DNA from 3 places in the Mesorhizobium sp. RCAM 05099 genome. Region 1 is predicted to be linked to each of the others. Evidence: predicted binding sites of a transcription regulator. Region 1 holds the regulator's gene; each other region holds the start of a gene.
The links. Region 1 encodes PhoB, which activates phosphate uptake and scavenging genes when phosphate is short. Its sites were predicted from a motif close to TGTCATNNANCTGTCAT; they were not measured.
Positions count from the first base shown of each region.

Region 2: ppk2 (polyphosphate kinase 2) is a predicted target of PhoB. The motif match lies at 1,655-1,671, and genes of this name have one in related genera.
Region 3: AC56QQ_RS14660 (esterase-like activity of phytase family protein) is a predicted target of PhoB. The motif match lies at 4,725-4,741, and genes of this name have one in related genera.

Region 1 covers NZ_CM185035.1:1,196,544-1,202,385, reverse strand. The annotation lists gene xylF (D-xylose ABC transporter substrate-binding protein) at 1-44, opposite strand, end outside; gene AC56QQ_RS05905 (ROK family protein) at 394-1,638, shown strand; gene AC56QQ_RS05900 (agmatinase) at 1,818-2,729, shown strand; gene phoB (phosphate regulon transcriptional regulator PhoB) at 2,743-3,432, opposite strand; gene phoU (phosphate signaling complex protein PhoU) at 3,452-4,159, opposite strand; gene pstB (phosphate ABC transporter ATP-binding protein PstB) at 4,185-4,988, opposite strand; gene pstA (phosphate ABC transporter permease PstA) at 4,985-5,836, opposite strand; gene pstC (phosphate ABC transporter permease subunit PstC) at 5,840-5,842, opposite strand, start outside.
Region 2 covers NZ_CM185035.1:4,291,029-4,296,870, reverse strand. The annotation lists gene AC56QQ_RS21345 (glycosyl transferase family 90) at 1-321, shown strand, start outside; gene AC56QQ_RS21340 (aldo/keto reductase) at 452-1,495, opposite strand; gene ppk2 (polyphosphate kinase 2) at 1,768-2,688, shown strand; gene AC56QQ_RS21330 (dihydrofolate reductase family protein) at 2,740-3,387, opposite strand; gene hemB (porphobilinogen synthase) at 3,609-4,640, opposite strand; gene AC56QQ_RS21320 (DUF8605 domain-containing protein) at 4,727-5,551, opposite strand; gene AC56QQ_RS21315 (pyridoxamine 5'-phosphate oxidase family protein) at 5,650-5,842, opposite strand, start outside.
Region 3 covers NZ_CM185035.1:2,977,778-2,983,619, reverse strand. The annotation lists gene AC56QQ_RS14675 (bestrophin-like domain) at 1-468, opposite strand, end outside; gene AC56QQ_RS14670 (trimethylamine methyltransferase family protein) at 571-2,124, opposite strand; gene AC56QQ_RS14665 (GcvT family protein) at 2,137-4,551, opposite strand; gene AC56QQ_RS14660 (esterase-like activity of phytase family protein) at 4,854-5,842, shown strand, end outside.

The DNA.
Region 1 (5,842 bases):
GACATGGCGACACCCGCCAGGATGGCGGCTGTGAATCTCTTCATGTTATCCTCCCTGCGCCGCGTATGGCGCGACCAAACTGACCCGAAGGCCGGCACACAGGCTCTTTTTTCGAGCCTCGAAAAAATACTGATCCAACACCGGAACGCTGTCAACATCGATTCTGATGGATTTTGATGTCTCTCTGAATTTTTTTCGAGCCTCGGAATAAATAATGACAGGATAATTCGCTTCTGCCAGTATTTGGCTGGCGCATGTCGCCCAAGGGTGGGCAGCGGTTTCGGGACAACGACAGGCGCGGGAATGACGACCTGGGGCGCGACGCGCTTCAGGCTTCGCCGACGCCTTCGGAGGGCACGAAAGGCCGCGGCGACCGGGAGGATGTGAGAAAGCATGTCGGTCGGAATCCGCCACGACGATTTGCGCCGGCGCAACCGGGCAATGGTGATTGCGGCCGTGCGCCGCGCCGGACAGCCGTCACGCACCGAGATCGCCGCGACCACGGGCCTCTCCCACTCGACCATATCGGCGATTTCCTCCGACCTGATCGGCGAAGGCATCCTGGCCGAGAGCAAGCCGAGCGAGCCCGCTTCGCTGAAACGCGGCCGGCCGCAGGTCGGCCTCAGCCTCAATCCGGAAGCCGCGGCGGTGATGACCGTGGTGCTGTCTCTGAACTTCCTGTCCGTCGCCGTCATCGACTATGCCGGCCAGGTGATATCAGAGGAACAGCGCCGGCTGGAGACGCTGACGATGTCGCGCGACGCGCTTATCGGTGAATGCGTCGCCATCGTGCGACGCCGTCTCGAAGACCCCGATCTTGATGTCCGCAGCGTCGCCCGCATCGCGCTGGCCATCCAAGGCATTACCGACACCCGTGCTCGCGCCATGCTGTGGTCGCCGATCACGCCGCACACCGACATCGCCTTCGCCGACATCCTCGAGGACGAGTTCGGCATCCCCGCCACCATGGAGAACGACTGCAACATGATGGCGGTGGCGTTGCGCTGGCGCGATCCGCAGCGCTACCGTGATGATTTCATCGCCATCCTGCTCTCGCACGGCATCGGCATGGGACTGGTGCTGAAGGGTCAGTTGTTCACCGGCACCCATTCCTCGGGCGGCGAGTTCGGTCACATGATCCACCAGCCGAGGGGCGCGCTCTGCCGTTGTGGGCGACGCGGCTGCGTCGAGGCCTATGCCGGCAACTACGCCATCTGGCGCAACGCAAGGCAGCTGGGCGAGGACACCGAGCCGGTTGCCGATGTCAGCGACGCAGACATGCGCGCTCTGGCAGCCGCGGCCCGCGACAGCGCGGGGCCCGAGCGTGAAGCCTATCGCAAGGCCGGCGAAGCGCTCGGCTACGGCCTCGGCAGCCTGTTCGCGCTGATCGATCCGGCACCCGTCGCCATGGTCGGTGTCAGCGCCGCGGCCTTCGACCTGATCGAGCCGGCATTGCGCGAGGCCATAGCCCAGACCGCCGGCGGCCAGCATTCGGAATCGATTTCCTTCGACACCGAGCCGAACGAACTGCCGCTGATCCGCGAAGGCTGCGCCATGCGCGCGCTGACCTTCGTCGACCAGGAGATTTTCGCACCGGGCGCGCAAGCACGAACGGGCGCCGGAAAGAACGTTGCCTGAGGATCAGCGCATATTCTGAACGACCGGTCGACCTGAACCGGGCCTCACGATGGGTATGATGTCAGTTAGGCGCGCCAACTGTTAGGATGCTGTCTAATTCGACGCGCCCAGCCAATGCTCATCATCCCGCACCCTCAACACTGAAATTTCAGCTAAACCATCATCAGGACCACCAAGAAATGACCGCCTCGCCTCCCTTTCTCGGCTTTCCCGATCGGCTTGCCGATGGCCGTATCCCGCGCGCGGTGATCTTCGGAGCCGGCCACGGCAGCACCTATCCCGGCGAGGACAGCCGCGGCTATGCCTTGGCCGCCGACGCCATCCGCGTTGCGAGTCAGGGCGATGCCACACTCGTCGAGCACTGGGATTTCGATCTCGGCGGCCCGCTGTTCGACGGCAAGCCGGTCTGCTGCATCGACACCGGCGACATCCCGACCACCATGCATGACAATACCGGCAACAGGGCGCGGATCGAGGCGAAAACGCGTCAGGTTCTGGCATTGCCGGCCGTACCGATCCTGCTCGGCGGCGACGATTCCGTGCCCATCCCCTTCCTCGCCGGCTTTGCGGATCACGGGCCGGTCTGGATCCTGCAGATCGACGCCCATATCGACTGGCGCGACGAGGTGCATGGCGAGCGCTACGGCTATTCGAACCCGATGCGCCGCGCGAGCGAGATGCCGCATGTCGCCGGCATCGTGCAGGTCGGCATCCGTGGCGTTGGCAGCGCGCGCCTCACCGAAATCGAAGCGGCACGGCGCTATGGTAGCCGCCTTGTAACGGCCCGCGAGGTTCACGCCCAGGGCGTCGAAGCCGCTCTCCGGCATATTCCGGAAGGGGCGCGGGTCGTCGTAACCCTCGACTGCGACGGCCTCGATCCCGGCATCATGCCGGGCGTGGCGGCGCGTTCGCCCGGCGGCCTCGCCTACACCCAGGTGATCGATCTGATCGCGGGCCTCGGCAGGCGGGCCAGGATCGCAGGATTCGACCTTGTCGAGCTCTATCCTCCCGCCGACATTGACGGCCTGTCGGCCCTGACCGCGGCGCGCCTTCTCGTCAATGTGATCGGCACCGTCGTCCGGCAGGTTTGAGCCCGGACTGTCCCTAGTCTTCCCTGATCGCGTAACCCGCCCCGCGGATCGTGCGGATGACATCGGGCATGCGGCCATTGTTGACCGCCTTGCGCAACCGGCCGACATGCACGTCCACCGTGCGCTCATCGATATAGATCGTCTCGCCCCAGACATTGTCGAGCAGCTGGCTGCGCGAGAAAACGCGGCCAGGGTGGCGCATCATGAATTCCAGCAGGCGGAATTCGGTCGGTCCGAGCCGGATCTCGCTCTTCTTGCGATAGACCCGGTGCGACTCACGATCGAGCACGATGTCGCCAACCTTGAGCACGCTGGACAGCACTTCCGGCTTGGCGCGGCGCAGCAGCGCCTTGACCCTGGCCATGAACTCCGGTGTCGAGAACGGCTTGACCAGATAATCGTCGGCGCCTGTGGAAAGGCCGCGCACGCGGTCGCTCTCCTCGCCACGCGCGGTCAGCATGATGATCGGCAGCCGCTCGGTCTCGGGGCGCATTCTCAGCCGCCGGCAGAGTTCGATGCCGGAAACCGCCGGCACCATCCAGTCCAGCACCAGAAGGTCGGGAACGTTCTCCTGCAGCCGGATCTCGGCCTCGTCGCCGCGCGTCACCACCTCGACCTGATAGCCCTCGGACTCCAGATTGTAGCGGAGCAGCACACCCAGCGGCTCCTCATCCTCCACCACCATGATGCGTGGCGCGATCATCGGCTGCTCACCCCTGTCGTCATGCCGCCGGCGCGGACATTGCCGTCTCGTCCTGCTTCGGGCGATTGGCGGGCAGCTGTGTGCCGGTCAAAACATAATACGCATTCTCGGCGATGTTGGTCACGTGATCGCCGATGCGTTCGAGGTTCTTGGCGCAGAACAACAGATGCGTGCACGCGGTGATGTTGCGCGGATCCTCCATCATGTAGGTCAGGAGTTCGCGGAACACGGACGTGTACTTGACGTCGATGCGTTCGTCGTCGTTCCTGAGCTTGGCCAGCGCCGCCGCGTCGGCGGCAGCATATTCCTCGATCACGCCCTGCACCTGGATCAGCACCAGTTGCGCCATCGCATCGATCGAGTGCGAAAGGTCGCGAGGCGTGACGCTGAGGCCAACGGTGCCGACGCGTTTGGCTATGTTCTTGGCAAGATCGCCGATGCGTTCGAGGTCGCCGGCCATGCGGATCGAACCGACGACATGGCGCAGATCGTCGGCCATCGGCTGACGCTTGGCGATCAATGTGATGGCGCGGTCGTCGAGTTCGCGCTGGCGCGCGTCCATGATCGCGTCGTCGGAGACAACGCGCTGTGCCAGGGCGTTGTCGGAATTCAAAAGCGCCTTGGTCGCGCCGCCGACCATCGAGCCGGCGAGATCGCCCATATCGCTGATGAGCCTGCTGATCTGTCCGAGATCCTCGTCGAAAGAAGCGACTGTATGTTCGCCCATGATCTTAGTCCTCGTATGTCTGAGCTCAGCCGAAGCGGCCGGTGATGTAGTCCTGCGTGCGCTTCTCGCGGGGCGACGTGAAGATCTTCTCGGTGCGGTCGAATTCGACCAGTTCGCCCAGATACATGAAGGCGGTCTGCTTCGAGACGCGTGCCGCCTGCTGCATGTTGTGGGTGACGATGACGATCGTGTAGTCGGCCTGCAACTCGTCGATCAGCTCTTCGATCTTGGCGGTCGACAGCGGATCGAGCGCCGAAGCCGGCTCGTCGAGCAGGATGACTTCCGGCTTCACCGCCACGGTGCGGGCGATGCAGAGCCGCTGCTGCTGGCCGCCCGAAAGACTGAGGCCGCTGGCGTTGAGCTTGTCCTTGACCTCGGTCCACAGCGCGGCGCGCTTGAGCGCCTGCTCGACACGGCCGTCCATCTCGGACTTGCTGATCTTCTCATAGAGCCTGACGCCGAAAGCGATGTTCTCATAGATCGACATCGGAAATGGCGTCGGCTTCTGGAACACCATGCCGATCTTGGTCCGCAGCAGGTTGAGATCCTGCGACCGGTCAAGGATATTCTGGCCGTCGAGCAGCACCTGGCCCTCGGCGGTCTGTTTCGGGTAGAGCTCGTAGATGCGGTTGAAGACGCGCAGCAGCGTCGACTTTCCGCAGCCCGAGGGCCCGATGAAGGCGGTGACGCTGCGCTCGGGCAGCGACAGGGTGATACCCTTGAGCGCCTTGCTCTGACCGTAGTAAAAGTTGAGGTTCTTGACCTCGATCTTGGCTTTGGCGGTTGCCTCGGCGGCGATCGTCATGTCTGGAGACAACATCTGACTCATTTGTCCTCTCTGCGTCCGGTCAGGCTGCGAGCAAAGATGCTGAGCGCGAGAACCGTCAATGTGATTATGAGTGCGCCGGTCCAGGCCAGTTGCTGCCATTCCTCGTAAGGACTGAGAGCGAACTGGAAGATGGTCACCGGCAGGCTGGCCATCGGCGCGTTGAGATTGCTCGACCAGAACTGGTTGTTGAGCGCCGTAAAGAGCAGTGGCGCGGTCTCGCCCGAAATACGGGCGATCGACAGCAATATGCCTGTGACGATACCGGAAAGAGCGGCGCGGTAGGCCACCGACTTGATGACAACCCAGCGCGGCGCGCCGATCGCAGTGCCGGCTTCGCGCAAGGCGTTCGGCACCAGGTTGAGCATGTCTTCGGTGGTGCGCACGACGACCGGAATGACCAGGATGGCGAGTGCGACAGAACCGGCAAGGGCCGAGAAATGCCCCATCGGCCGCACCATCAGCTCGTAGACGAACAGGCCGATGATGATCGACGGCGCCGACAGCAGGATGTCGTTGATGAAACGCACCACCGTGGTGAGTTTTGAGAAGCGGCCGTATTCGGCCATGTAGGTTCCTGCAAGCACGCCGATCGGCGTGCCGACGATGACGGCGATGACCGTCATCACCACGCTGCCGTAGATGGCGTTGAGCAACCCACCGGCGTCGCCGGGCGGCGGCGTCATCTGCGTGAAGACGTCGAGGGACAGGCCGGCGGTGCCCTTGTAGACCAGCGCGCCGAGGATGAGCGCCAGCCAGGCAAGTCCGATGCCCGCGGCGATGACGCACAGCGTCATCATCACGGCATTCTTCCTCTTGCGGCTCTGGTGAAGCGATGAGGCTGTCGACATCGGTCA
Region 2 (5,842 bases), 3.1 Mb from region 1:
AAATGGATCATGAACTCGAAGTCGCTGTGCCTGATGCCGCCGCCGACCTACGAGACATGGTTCGCGGAGAGACAGCTCCAGGCTGATGTCCATTATGTACCGCTGGAAGCGGACTTCTCCAATCTTGCCGAACGCGTGGCGTATTTCGAACGCCATCTCGAGCAAGCCGAGCGCATCATCGCCGCTGCGAATGCCTATTGCAGGACATTCGCCAACGAGCAGGCCGAGCAGGCGATCTCCCTGCTGGTGCTCTACAAATACTTCGTCCTCAGCGGCCAGATCAAACCGGACGCCGAAGTCTGGCGCTACATCACGGGCTGAAGCAATTCCAGGAAAAGCGTGAAACCGTTTTCCCGGGAAAAGCACGTAGCGCTTTCCCTTGGGAATTGCGTCAAAAAGATAGAGTTGCCCGGCGGACAGCGCCGGCCGGGCTCCTCGTCGAACCCCGCGGTCACACGCCGCTTCGGTCAATCACGAGATCGGCGGCGCCGAACCGGTCCCTTGCCGTCAATTGCTGGTGCCAATAGGGGTAGAGCAGCGGTGGCCGGCTGACCGCGTCCAGGCGGTTGCGTTCGTCGTCGGTGAGCACCAGGCTCGCGGCCGCTAGGTTGTCCTTGAGCTGGACTTCGTTGCGGGCGCCGATCACCAGCGAGGAGACCGCTGGCCGGCCAAGCAGCCAGGCCAGGGCCACCTGGGCCGCCGACACGCCGCGCTGCGTGCCGATATCGACAAGGACATCGACGATGCGCCACAACCGGTCCTCGTCGCGGATCGGCGGCTCGGACCAGCCGGCGAGCTGTCGCGCGGTGGGGCTGTCGCGGCGGTATTTGCCCGACAGCAATCCGCCGGCGAGCGGGCTCCAGACCAGCACGCCTAGCCCCTGGTCGACCGAAATCGGCAGCAACTCGTACTCCGCCTCGCGCGCCTCCAGCGTGTAGTGGATCTGCTGGGTGACGAAGCGCGGCTGGCGATGGCTATCGCTGATGCCGAGCCCCTTCATCACTTGCCAGCCGGAATAGTTGGAGCAGCCGACATAGCGGACCTTGCCTTGGGCAACCAGCGTGTCGAGCGCGGCGATGGTTTCTTCGAGTGGCGTCACTCCGTCCCACTCGTGCAGGAAGTAGATGTCGATGACGTCGGTCTTCAACCGCTTCAGGCTCTTCTCGCATTCGCGGATCAGGTGATAGCGCGACAGGCCTTCATCGTTCGGACCCTTGCCGATCCGCATCCGTGCCTTGGAGGCGATCAGCACGTCGCCCTTGCGCTTGCCGCCGAGGGCCTCGCCGATAATCTCTTCCGAGATGCCGTTCGAATAGACATTGGCGGTGTCGATGACGTTGATGCCGGCGTCGATGCACAGATCGATCATCCGGCGCGCCTCGTCGAGGTCGGTCTTGCCGACCGCGGAGAACGCGCCGGCGCCGCCGAAGGTCATGGTGCCCATGGTCAGTGTCGAAACCTTCAAGCCGGAACGGCCGAGAGTGCGGTATTCCATGTCAGTCCTCGCGATTGCATTTGGAAAAGGGGTGCCGCGAAAGGCACCGCGAATGTGGCTGCTATTTGTAGGACAATTTGGATGACTTGTCGCCATGCCACGACGACCGATCGATCATGCCTCGCGGAATCTGCCCCGGCGGCCTGGACCTTGGCCGACTGCAATAAAACCGTCATTGCTGGCCTATATCAAGTCGGCTCACGGTCCTTTTCCGGCCGGACGAGGGCGCCTGCCAGGATCACGGACGGCAGCTTGCATGCGGAGCGGTGCAGATGAACGAACCCAAACTGAAATCCGGGGCCAGGGACTGGCTTGAAGCCGAGCTCGCCGACACGCTCGACGAGGACTATGAGCTCGAAATGTCGGAGCCGGCACTTTCGATGGAGATCGCCAGGATCTACAAGAACGCCCATCCGCCATCGATCGATCGCATGCAATATTTTCGCGGCTTGATCAGTCTGCAGTCCGAGCTGATCAAGCTGCAGTCCTGGGTCGCCTATCACAAGAAGAAGCTGGTGGTGATCTTCGAGGGCCGCGATTCCGCCGGCAAGGGCGGCGTTATCAAGCGCATCACGCAGCGGCTCAATCCGCGCATCTGCCGTGTCGTGGCGCTGCCGGCGCCCACCGAGCGCGAGAAATCGCAGTGGTATTTCCAGCGCTATGTCCCGCATCTGCCGGCCGGCGGCGAGATCGTGCTGTTCGACCGCTCCTGGTACAATCGTTCCGGCGTCGAGCGGGTGATGGGGTTTGCCGAACCGGATCAGGTCGAGGAGTTCTTTCGCGACGTGCCGGAGTTCGAGCGCATGCTCGTCCGCTCCGGCATCACCGTGGTCAAGTACTGGTTCTCGATCACCGACGAGGAACAGCAGATGCGCTTCCTGATGCGCATCCACGATCCGATGAAGCAGTGGAAGCTGTCGCCGATGGACCTGCAGTCGCGCGTGCGATGGGAACAATACACCAAGGCCAAGGAAGAGACCTTCGCCCGCACCAACATCCCGGAAGCGCCCTGGTTCATCGTCGAGGGCAACGACAAGAAGCGGGCACGGCTGAACTGCATCGATCATCTGCTGAAGCAGATGCCGTATGAAGAGGTACCACACGAGGAGATCACGCTGCCCGAGCGTGTGTTCAATCCCGAATACGAGCGCCAGACACTGCCGCGCGAGCTTTATGTGCCCGAGAAATATTGAGGTAGATGAAGCTGCGATCTCCCCCACGCGGGGGGAGATTAGGCTCTCCACCTAGCCGCGCTTGATGACAACATGGGTGGCGAGCGCCGTCGCCACCTGTTCAGTGCACTGGTATCCAAGCCTGGGCATGTCGAGGCCGGCAAAAAGGTTCTCGCCGGCCCCGAGCAGCACCGGCGCGATCGCCAGATGCATCTCGTCGATCAGCTTCTCCTGGAGATATTGCCGGATGGTGGCGACGCCGCCACCCACCCGCACATCCTTGCCTTCGGCCGCCGACTTCGCCTGCTCGAGCGCCGAATGGATGCCGTCGGTGACGAAGTGGAAAATCGTGCCGCCTTCCATGGTGATGGGCGCCCGCTTGTGGTGCGTCAGCACGAAAACCGGGACATGATAGGGCGGGTTGTCGCCCCACCAGCCCTTCCAGGTCTCATCCGGCCATTCGCCGCGGATCGGCCCGAACATGTTGCGGCCGAGGATCCAGGCGCCGACATTTTCGAAACCGCGCGCCGCGAACGCCTCGTTGATATCGGTGGTGCCGCCATCTTGTCCGAGCACCATCTTACGGAAGGTGCGGGTATCGACAAACCACTTGTGCAAGGATTCCGCGCCGACGCCGAGCGGATTTTGCAGATCCTGATCGGGACCGGCGCCGTAGCCGTCGAGCGACAGGGTGAATGCGTTGACACGCAGCTTGGGCATGACAGGCCTCCTCGACAACCGATCGTATTTTGCAAGCAGCTGTTTTCTAGCAAACCGATTGCGAATTGCAAGCGGTATTTTTTGGGCGCGAAGAAGCCTAAGGCACTTGGTCCAACGACCTTCGCTCTGGTTCCCCGGCCGCCAGCCGGAAATTATCCTGGATGTCGAGGCGGATCGCCGGCATTTGCTCGCCGCTACCGGCCGTCCGCGAGAAGAGAAAGTTATCCCTTGAGCAGCTCCGCCACTTCAGGTGCGAAGTAGGTCAAAATGCCGTCGCAGCCAGCACGTTTGAAGGCGAGCAGCGATTCCAGCATCGCTTTCTCGCCGTCGATCCAGCCATTGGCGCCGGCCGCCTTGATCATCGAATATTCGCCCGACACCTGGTAGGCGAAGGTCGGCATCTGGAATTCGTCCTTCAGCCGCCGGATGATATCGAGATAGGGCATGCCGGGCTTGACCATCAGCATGTCTGCGCCTTCGGCGATGTCCTGCTCGGCCTCGCGCACCGCCTCGTCGGAATTGGCGTGGTCGATGTAATAGGTCTTCTTGTCGCCCTTGAGCAGGCCGGCGGTGCCCACCGCCTCGCGATAGGGGCCGTAGAAGGCCGAGGCGAATTTGGTCGCGTAGGACATGATCGCCACGTCCTGGAAGCCATTGGCGTCGAGCGCGTCGCGGATGGCGCCGATGCGGCCGTCCATCATGTCGGACGGTGCAATGATGTCGGCACCGGCAGCCGCCTGGATGACCGCCGCCGCCGCCACCTGTTCAACCGTCTCGTCGTTGACGATGATGCCGTCGCGCAAAATGCCGTCATGGCCGTGGCTGGTGAACGGGTCGAGCGCGGCATCGGTGATGATGCCGATCCCAGGCACGGCATCCTTTATCGCGCGGGTGGCGCGGTTGATGACGTTGTCGGGGTCGAGGATGTACGAACCGGTCTGGTCGCGCAGCGAGATGTCGACATTGGGGAAGGTGGCAAGCGCGGGAATGCCGAGCTTGGCCGCGCGCTCTGCCTCCTTGACGGCAAGGTCGATCGACAGGCGGAAGACGCCGGGCATGGCGGCGATCGGCTCGCGCACTTGTTTGCCGTCGACGACGAAGATCGGCCAGATCAGGTCGTCGACCGTCAGCCGGTTCTCCTGCACGAGGCGGCGGGACCAGTCGGCCTTGCGCATGCGGCGCAAACGGCGGCTGCCGGTGATGTCGTCGACGCTGCGCGCGCCGGCTGGCTTTGTCGGGGTGAATTTGTTCATCGCCAAAACTCCAGATCGGCGGCTTTTACCACGAGCCCTTGCCGCTGACCAATGCGACACGTTTGTGCCAGCGACCCGGTCGCGTCCTATTTCGGTTGTCCATTGCCCGACAGGATCTGCGCCGCGCCCCTTATGGCGACGCGGAACGCCTCGTCGAAGCTCACCCCACGCACCTGCCAGTGGTAGGTCTTGCCGGCCATGGCAACCCGCCAATCGGCGATCCAGCCTAGATCCTTGTCGCTCCAGACGATGCTGCCGGCAAGCGCCTGGTCGGCGCCTGCCTTTTGGGCGAGCCGGTCCAGGCTTGCCATGTCGGCGGCGCGCTCGGCGTTCTCGTCCATGCCGGAAAGCAGTGCCGCCGGCGGAAATGCGATGTGCATCATGAGCGGGCCGGTCGCGTTGACGAAAGATTCGCGCATGGCCTGGCCTGGCTGATCATCAGCCGTCAGCGCGAAATGCCTTCTACCTTGCTCGGCCGTGAGGAACACCACGAGCCGCGGCCGCTCGCCAAGCCACGGCTTGCTGCCGAGTTCGCCAAGCACTTTGTCGATGACCGCCGGCTTGTAGAGGCAGGTGAGATCATGCGGCCGGTCATGCGTGCCTTGCTCGTCATGCACCGGAATGCCTTCCAGCCTGTCATGATAGCGGAAGGAATCGACGAAGCTGCCGGCCTTGTCGCGCAGACCAGCCATTTCGGGTTTCTTCGGCAGCCACTGGTCGCCGGAAACTTTGACCAGCACCCTGTCCAGGCAGTCTTTGAAGCCGATCTGCCTGTTTACTTCGCCCTGGCCGGTGACGATGGTCTGCGACTGATAGAGCTCGTCGACGGTTGCCGCGATTACGGGATGGGTCGCTGCATAAGCGATGACCAAGCCGACTAGCACAAGAACAAGGCGCGAAAACTGCGACATGGCTCACCGTTCCCCCCGAACCGGTCATGGCCGTGATCAACAGCCTTGTAGCATCGGGCGGTGGCGGTAGCCAAGATGGGGAAGCGGAGCGAGCGTGGCTATGGATTTGGCGGCCACGCAAGGTCAGGGCCCGTTCTGAAGAACGACACGTTGTTGGTGAAAATGCTGGCTGGGGCAAGTCTGATCATGCGCCCATCCTGATGTTCGACCTGGGCCACGTTATCGATGAACCACTCGTTCCAGCTTGCTTCGGGACCGAGATATTTGTGAAGGAGCCGTTTGAAGCGGTCT
Region 3 (5,842 bases), 1.8 Mb from region 1:
GCGTCCATCCTGCAGAAGGGAGCCACGGACAGCGTCGGGCGGCGTCAGCGCATTCAGCCGTGAGCCGATCTCCGTCAGCAGACGTTCGGACAGCTGGTTGGCGACGATAGGCGTTTCGCTCGTCTGTGACGAGGTGGCCACCACCCTCTGCACGTAGGCGACCAACGGCTGGCGCACCGCGTCGGTTTCCGGGCCATACTGGCGCAAGGTCCTGTCGAGCAGGATCAGCTCCGTCGCATAGGCGTGCACATTGTGATCGACCGACTCGAAGGTGTTCTTGGCCGAGTTGATCATCAGGCCGAGCACCAGCGAGGTCATCACCCCGAACAGGTTGGCGGCAAGCCGGACCACATTGTTGGTGTCGTCATCGCGATGTCTGGCCGGCAGCTTGGGCCAGACCGCCATGCTGACCAGCGGCGCCGCCACCAGGCACAGGAAAATCATCACTGCGATCAAGGCTTCGCGCATGCCGCTCATTTCTGCACGGCATGCGCCAATTGCCAATGGCAAGGACCCATCGCACCGCGAAAGTTGCGGCAGGCGCGGGGGTCTCTGGCGGCTACTCGCGCCTCACGACACCGGTGCTGCCCCGCCCTCTGCGGTGCGCCGCGCGATGAATTCGTCGAGCACGCCTGATGTGGCGGCAGCCGTTGCCGGCGGTACGAAATCGGCAAGTGTGCGTCTCCAGACACCGGTGGCGCGCTCGCTTGCCGTCTTCGACCCGCTTTGCGTCCAGTTGCCGAAATTCGACCAGTCGGCCACCAGCGGCTCATAGAAAGCGGTGCGGTAGCGTGCCATCGTGTGGCCGGCCGAGAAGAAATGGCCGCCCGGCTGCACTTCGGCGATCGCCTCGAAGCCGATCGTATCGGTGTCGCCAGGCGTCGCGGCACACAGTTCAGCCACCGTCTGCAGCGCCTCGATGTCGGTGATCAGCTTCTCGAAGGAGACACTCAGGCCCCCCTCCAGCCAGCCGGCGGCATGAATGCACATCGTCGCTCCGGCCAGCACCGAACCCCACAGCGCGAACTGCGTCTCGTGCGCCGCCTGTGCGTCGGAGATGTTCGCCGCGCTGCCGCCGCCCGACCGCCACGGCAGGCCGGTGAAGCGCGCCAGCTGGCCGGCCCCTAGTGTCGCCTTGACGTGCTCCGGCGTGCCGAAGGCGGGCGCACCCGATTTCATGTCGACATTGGAGGAGAAGGAGCCGTAGACGACCGGCGCGCCGGGCCGCACGATCTGCGCCAGCGTCAGCCCGGCCAGCGCTTCGGCATGCTGCAGCGTCAGCGCACCGGCGACCGTGATCGGCGCCATGGCCCCCGCCAGGCAGAACGGGGTGATGACGGAGACCTGCCCGGCCCTGGCGAAATCGATGATGCCTTGCGCCATCGGAATGTCGAGCTGGCGCGGCGAGTTGGTGTTGATGACGGTGTAGCAATGGGCATTTGCCAGGAACTCGTCCTCCGACAGGCCACGCGCCAGCCGCAGCATCTCGAAGCCGTCTTCGACCTGCGGCGTGCCGCGCGCGAAGACGAACGGAAACTTGTCGGACAGCGTCAGCTGCGCGCGGTTGACGGCATAATGGCGAAAACGGTTGTCGACATCCTGCGGCTCGATGCACGGTCCCAGCATATGCAGCACGTCGAAATGCTGCACCAGCCGGATCAGGTCCTCGAAATCGGCCAGCGTTCCCGGCCGCCGGCCGCGCCCGAGATCGGTGACGTTCGGCGCCCCGCATCCGGCCAGGAAGGTCATCGAGCCGAGTTCGAGGCTGAGGTCGCGGGACCGAGAACCGGCATGAGCGAGGATCGATTTCGGCGCCGAGGCCAGTGCCGCCGTCACCATGTCGCGGCCGATGCGCACCATGTCGGTGTCCGGGTCGACCAGGGCGCCGGCGTCGGCGAAAACCTCACGCGCCCGCGGCAGCAGCACCTTGATGCCGAGCTCTTCCAGCACGCGCAATGCCGTGTCGTGAATCGAAGCGACCTGATCGGCGGAAAAGATCGGCTGTGGCAGGAACGGGTTCTTCAGTGAACGGTAGTTGGGATGGCGGCTGCTCTCGCTGCCGGCCTCGCCCGTACGCCCGCGCCGGCGTTCGCGCCTGCTGTCTCGTGCCGCGTCATCGATCATCGGAAATCCTCCTCATTGCCGCATCGCGTTACCCTGGGGATCGTAGGGCGAGGCCGCGATGACGCGCGCCGGCCGCTCTATGCCAATGATATGGACCGAAAGCGCGGTGCCCTCGCCCGCGAAATCGCGGTCGACGAGCGCCAGCGCCAGGCTTTTGCCGACCGCGTAGCCGTAGCCGCCTGAGGTGACGAAGCCGACACGCCGGCCCCGGTGCCAGACCGGCTCGAAGCCGCTGGCGTCGGCGTCGATGGCATCGATCTCCAATGTCACCACGCATTGGCAAGCATCGCCGCCATCGCGCTCCTTCAATGCCGCCGCGCGGCCGATGAAGTCGCCCTTGTCGAAAGCGATGAAGCGGTCGAGACCGGTCTGGCCGGGCGTGTAGCCCTGCGTGAATTCGCGCGACCAGATGCCGAAGCTTTTCTCCAGCCGCAGCGCGTTGAGCGCGTAGTAGCCGATCTCGGCCAAACCGAGATCCTCGCCGGCGGCCAGCAGTGTCTCGCGCAGGCTGGCATGCATGGTCACCGGGCAACTGATCTCGAAGCCGAGCTCGCCGGCGATCGACAGCCGAGCCATGCGAGCCTGCACCATGCCGATGTCGAATGCGCCGCAGGCCATGAATGGCAGTGCCGCGCCGGACACATCCTGATGCGTCGTGCGTTCCAGGATCCTGCGCGCATTCGGTCCAGTCAGCAGGAAGCCGCTCATCGTGTCGGAAAGGTCGGTGACGGTGACGCCCGCCGCCGCATGGCTCTCGAACCAGCGCATGTGAAACTCACGCAGATAGTAGGAGCCCATCAGCCAATAGTCGCCGCCACCCCAGTTGAAGACGGTGAGGTCGCCCTTCAGCCGCCCGTCATGGCCGAGCATCGGCGCGAGCCTCGCCTGCCCCGGCCTTGGCAGCCTGCAGGCAAGCAGCCGGTCGAGCCATGCCTCCGCGCCGGGCCCGGACACGGCATAGCGCGAATAGGCCGAGATATCGACGAGGCCGGCGGCGCGCCGCACCTGCAGCGCCTCGTCGCCGACAATGTCGAAGGCGTTGGAGCGCCGCAACGTCGTGTTCTCGGCAAACCCCATCGGCGCGAAATAGGCCGGAATTTCCAGCCCCCATGACGCCGTCCATTCGCAGCCCGCCGCCGTCATGCCGTCATAGGCGCCGGGGCGTTTCAGCGGCCGGCCGGCGGGCAGCCGCTCATTGGGAAAGGTCATGACGAAACGGCGCGAATAGAATTGCCGCGTCGTCTGCTTGAGATAGCAGCGGTTGGCGGCGAAGGCGCCGTAGCGGGCAATATCCATGCCGAAGATGTCGGCTTGCGGCTCGCCGAAAATCATCCATTCGGCCAGCGATTTTCCAACGCCACCACCTTGGCTGAAGCCTGCCATGACGCCGCAGGCGACCCAGTAGTTCCTGAGGCCACGCACTGGCCCGACGATCGGATTGCCGTCCGGGGTGAAGGTGAAGGCGCCATTGACCCATTTGCGGATGCCGGCCGTCGCCAGGCAAGGAAAGCGCTCATAGGCCTTGGACAGCTCCGGGCTGATGCGGTCGATATCTTCCGGGATCAGCTCGATGCCGTAGTCCCACGGCGCGCCATCCATGTTCCAGTGCTTGGGGTTCTGCTCATAGACGCCGAGCAGCACGCCCTTGCGCTCTTGCCGAAGATAGGAAAAGCCGTCGAGATCGACGGCAAGGCCGAGCTCCTTGTCGAGAGCGGCAACCTCCGGAATGTCCTCGGTGATGAAATAATGGTGCTCCATCGGCGTCACCGGCAGGTCGACGCCGGCCATGCGGCCGAGCTGCTTTGCCCACAGCCCGCCCGCATTGACGACATGCTCGGCGACGATGGTGCCCTGTTCAGTGAGGACGTCCCAGCTTCCGTCGGCGCGCGCCTTCAGCTCGACGACCCGGTTGCGCAGGATGATGTCGGCACCGCGCTTCTTCGCGGCGCCCGCATAGGCATGCGTCGTTCCATAGGGATCGAGATGACCTTCGTTGGAATCATGCAGGCCGCCGAGCACACCCGTGACATCGACGACCGGGCAGATTTCCTTGATCTCTTCCGGCGTTACGAGGCGGGCTGTCTCGATGCCGACCGACTGGAACACCGCCCAGGCCGATTTCAGCCATTCCCAGCGCGCGGGATCACTGGCGATATTGACGCCGCCGGTCATGTGCAGGCCGATGTCCTGGCCGGATTCGGCCTCGATCTCGCGGTAGAGGTTGATGGTGTAGTCCTGCAGCGCCGCGACGTTGGGGTCGGCGTTGAGCGCGTGGAAACCGGCCGCGGCGTGCCAGGTCGAACCGGCCGTCAGCTCTGCGCGCTCGATCAGCGCCACATCGCTCCAGCCGAACCGCGTCAGGTGGTAGAGCACCGAGGCGCCGACCACGCCACCTCCGATGACGACTGCACGGTAGCGCGATTTCAACGCATCCCCCTCCCTGTCAGAAGCGGCACCATATATGCACTGGACATAAGTGTCTAGTGCAACGCAAACACATCATGCCTAGTCGAACCATGCGTGACCGGGTGACCAATCCTGTGGCGCCAGCGCACGGTTTTATCGACGCGTGAGCAAGCCGGCGGGCATGCGTGGCCCGCTGTCATGCAAGCATCATGTTCGCGCCGTAGACCGTTTTTGGAGAGGCGCGCGCGGCATCGTCGATGTGGCGCCTCTTTCAGCTTTCATCCTTCGGCCGCTTCGGCTCGCTTTGTCACAAGGGATCATCCATGAAACACCTGTACCGAACCGCGTCGCTTGGCGTCGCGCTGGCATTGTTCACCGCCTTGACGCCGGCGCTCGCCGACAGCACCGCGACCGTCGGCGGCCTCGTCAACAAGGGCCTGGTCGGCGTCGGCCGCATCCCGGCCGGTCTGCGCGACAAGTTCGGCGAGACGTTCGGCTCGGGCTCCGGCATGGCGATAGACACATCAGGCTGGACGCATGATGCGGCTGGCTACAAGGGCTCGCTCTGGCTACTGCCGGATCGCGGCTACAATGTCGCCGGCACCACCGACTACCGGCCGCGCCTCAACACCATCGCCATCGAGTTCTCCCCCGTCGCGCCGGGCGCCGCTCCTGCTGCCGGCCAGGAGCAGACAGGCGTCAAGGCGACGCTGGCCGACAGCCTGCTTCTCACCGACGACAAGGGCGCGGACACCACCGGGCTCGATCCGTTGTCGGATGTGCGTCCGGCCGCCGGCGACATGCCGATGCTGCCCGCCGCAACCAATGGCAAGCTCGCCCTCGACAACGAGGCGATCGTGCGGCTGCCCGACGGCTCGATGTTCATCTCTGATGAATATGGCCCCAACATCTACCGGTTTTCCGCCGAAGGCCGCCTGCTGTCGGCGACCCAGCCACCGGCGGCGCTGGTGCCGATGCGCAAGGGCGCGCCGAACTTCTCCTCGGACAACCCCGGCCCCGGCGCGACCGACCCCGATCCCAAGGATCCCGACACCGGCCGCCAGAACAACCAGGGCCTCGAAGGCATGGCGATGACGCCGGACGGCAAGTTCCTGATCGCCGTGCTGCAATCGGCGGCGAGGCAGGATGGCGGCGATTCCGGCTCGACGCGCCAGAACACCCGCGCCCTGGTCTATGACGCCTCCGACTTCGCCCATCTGAAACTGGCGCATGAATATATCGTGCCGCTGCCGGTGTTCACCGATGCCAAGGGCAAGACCAAAATCGCTGCGCAGAGCGAGATCGTGGCGCT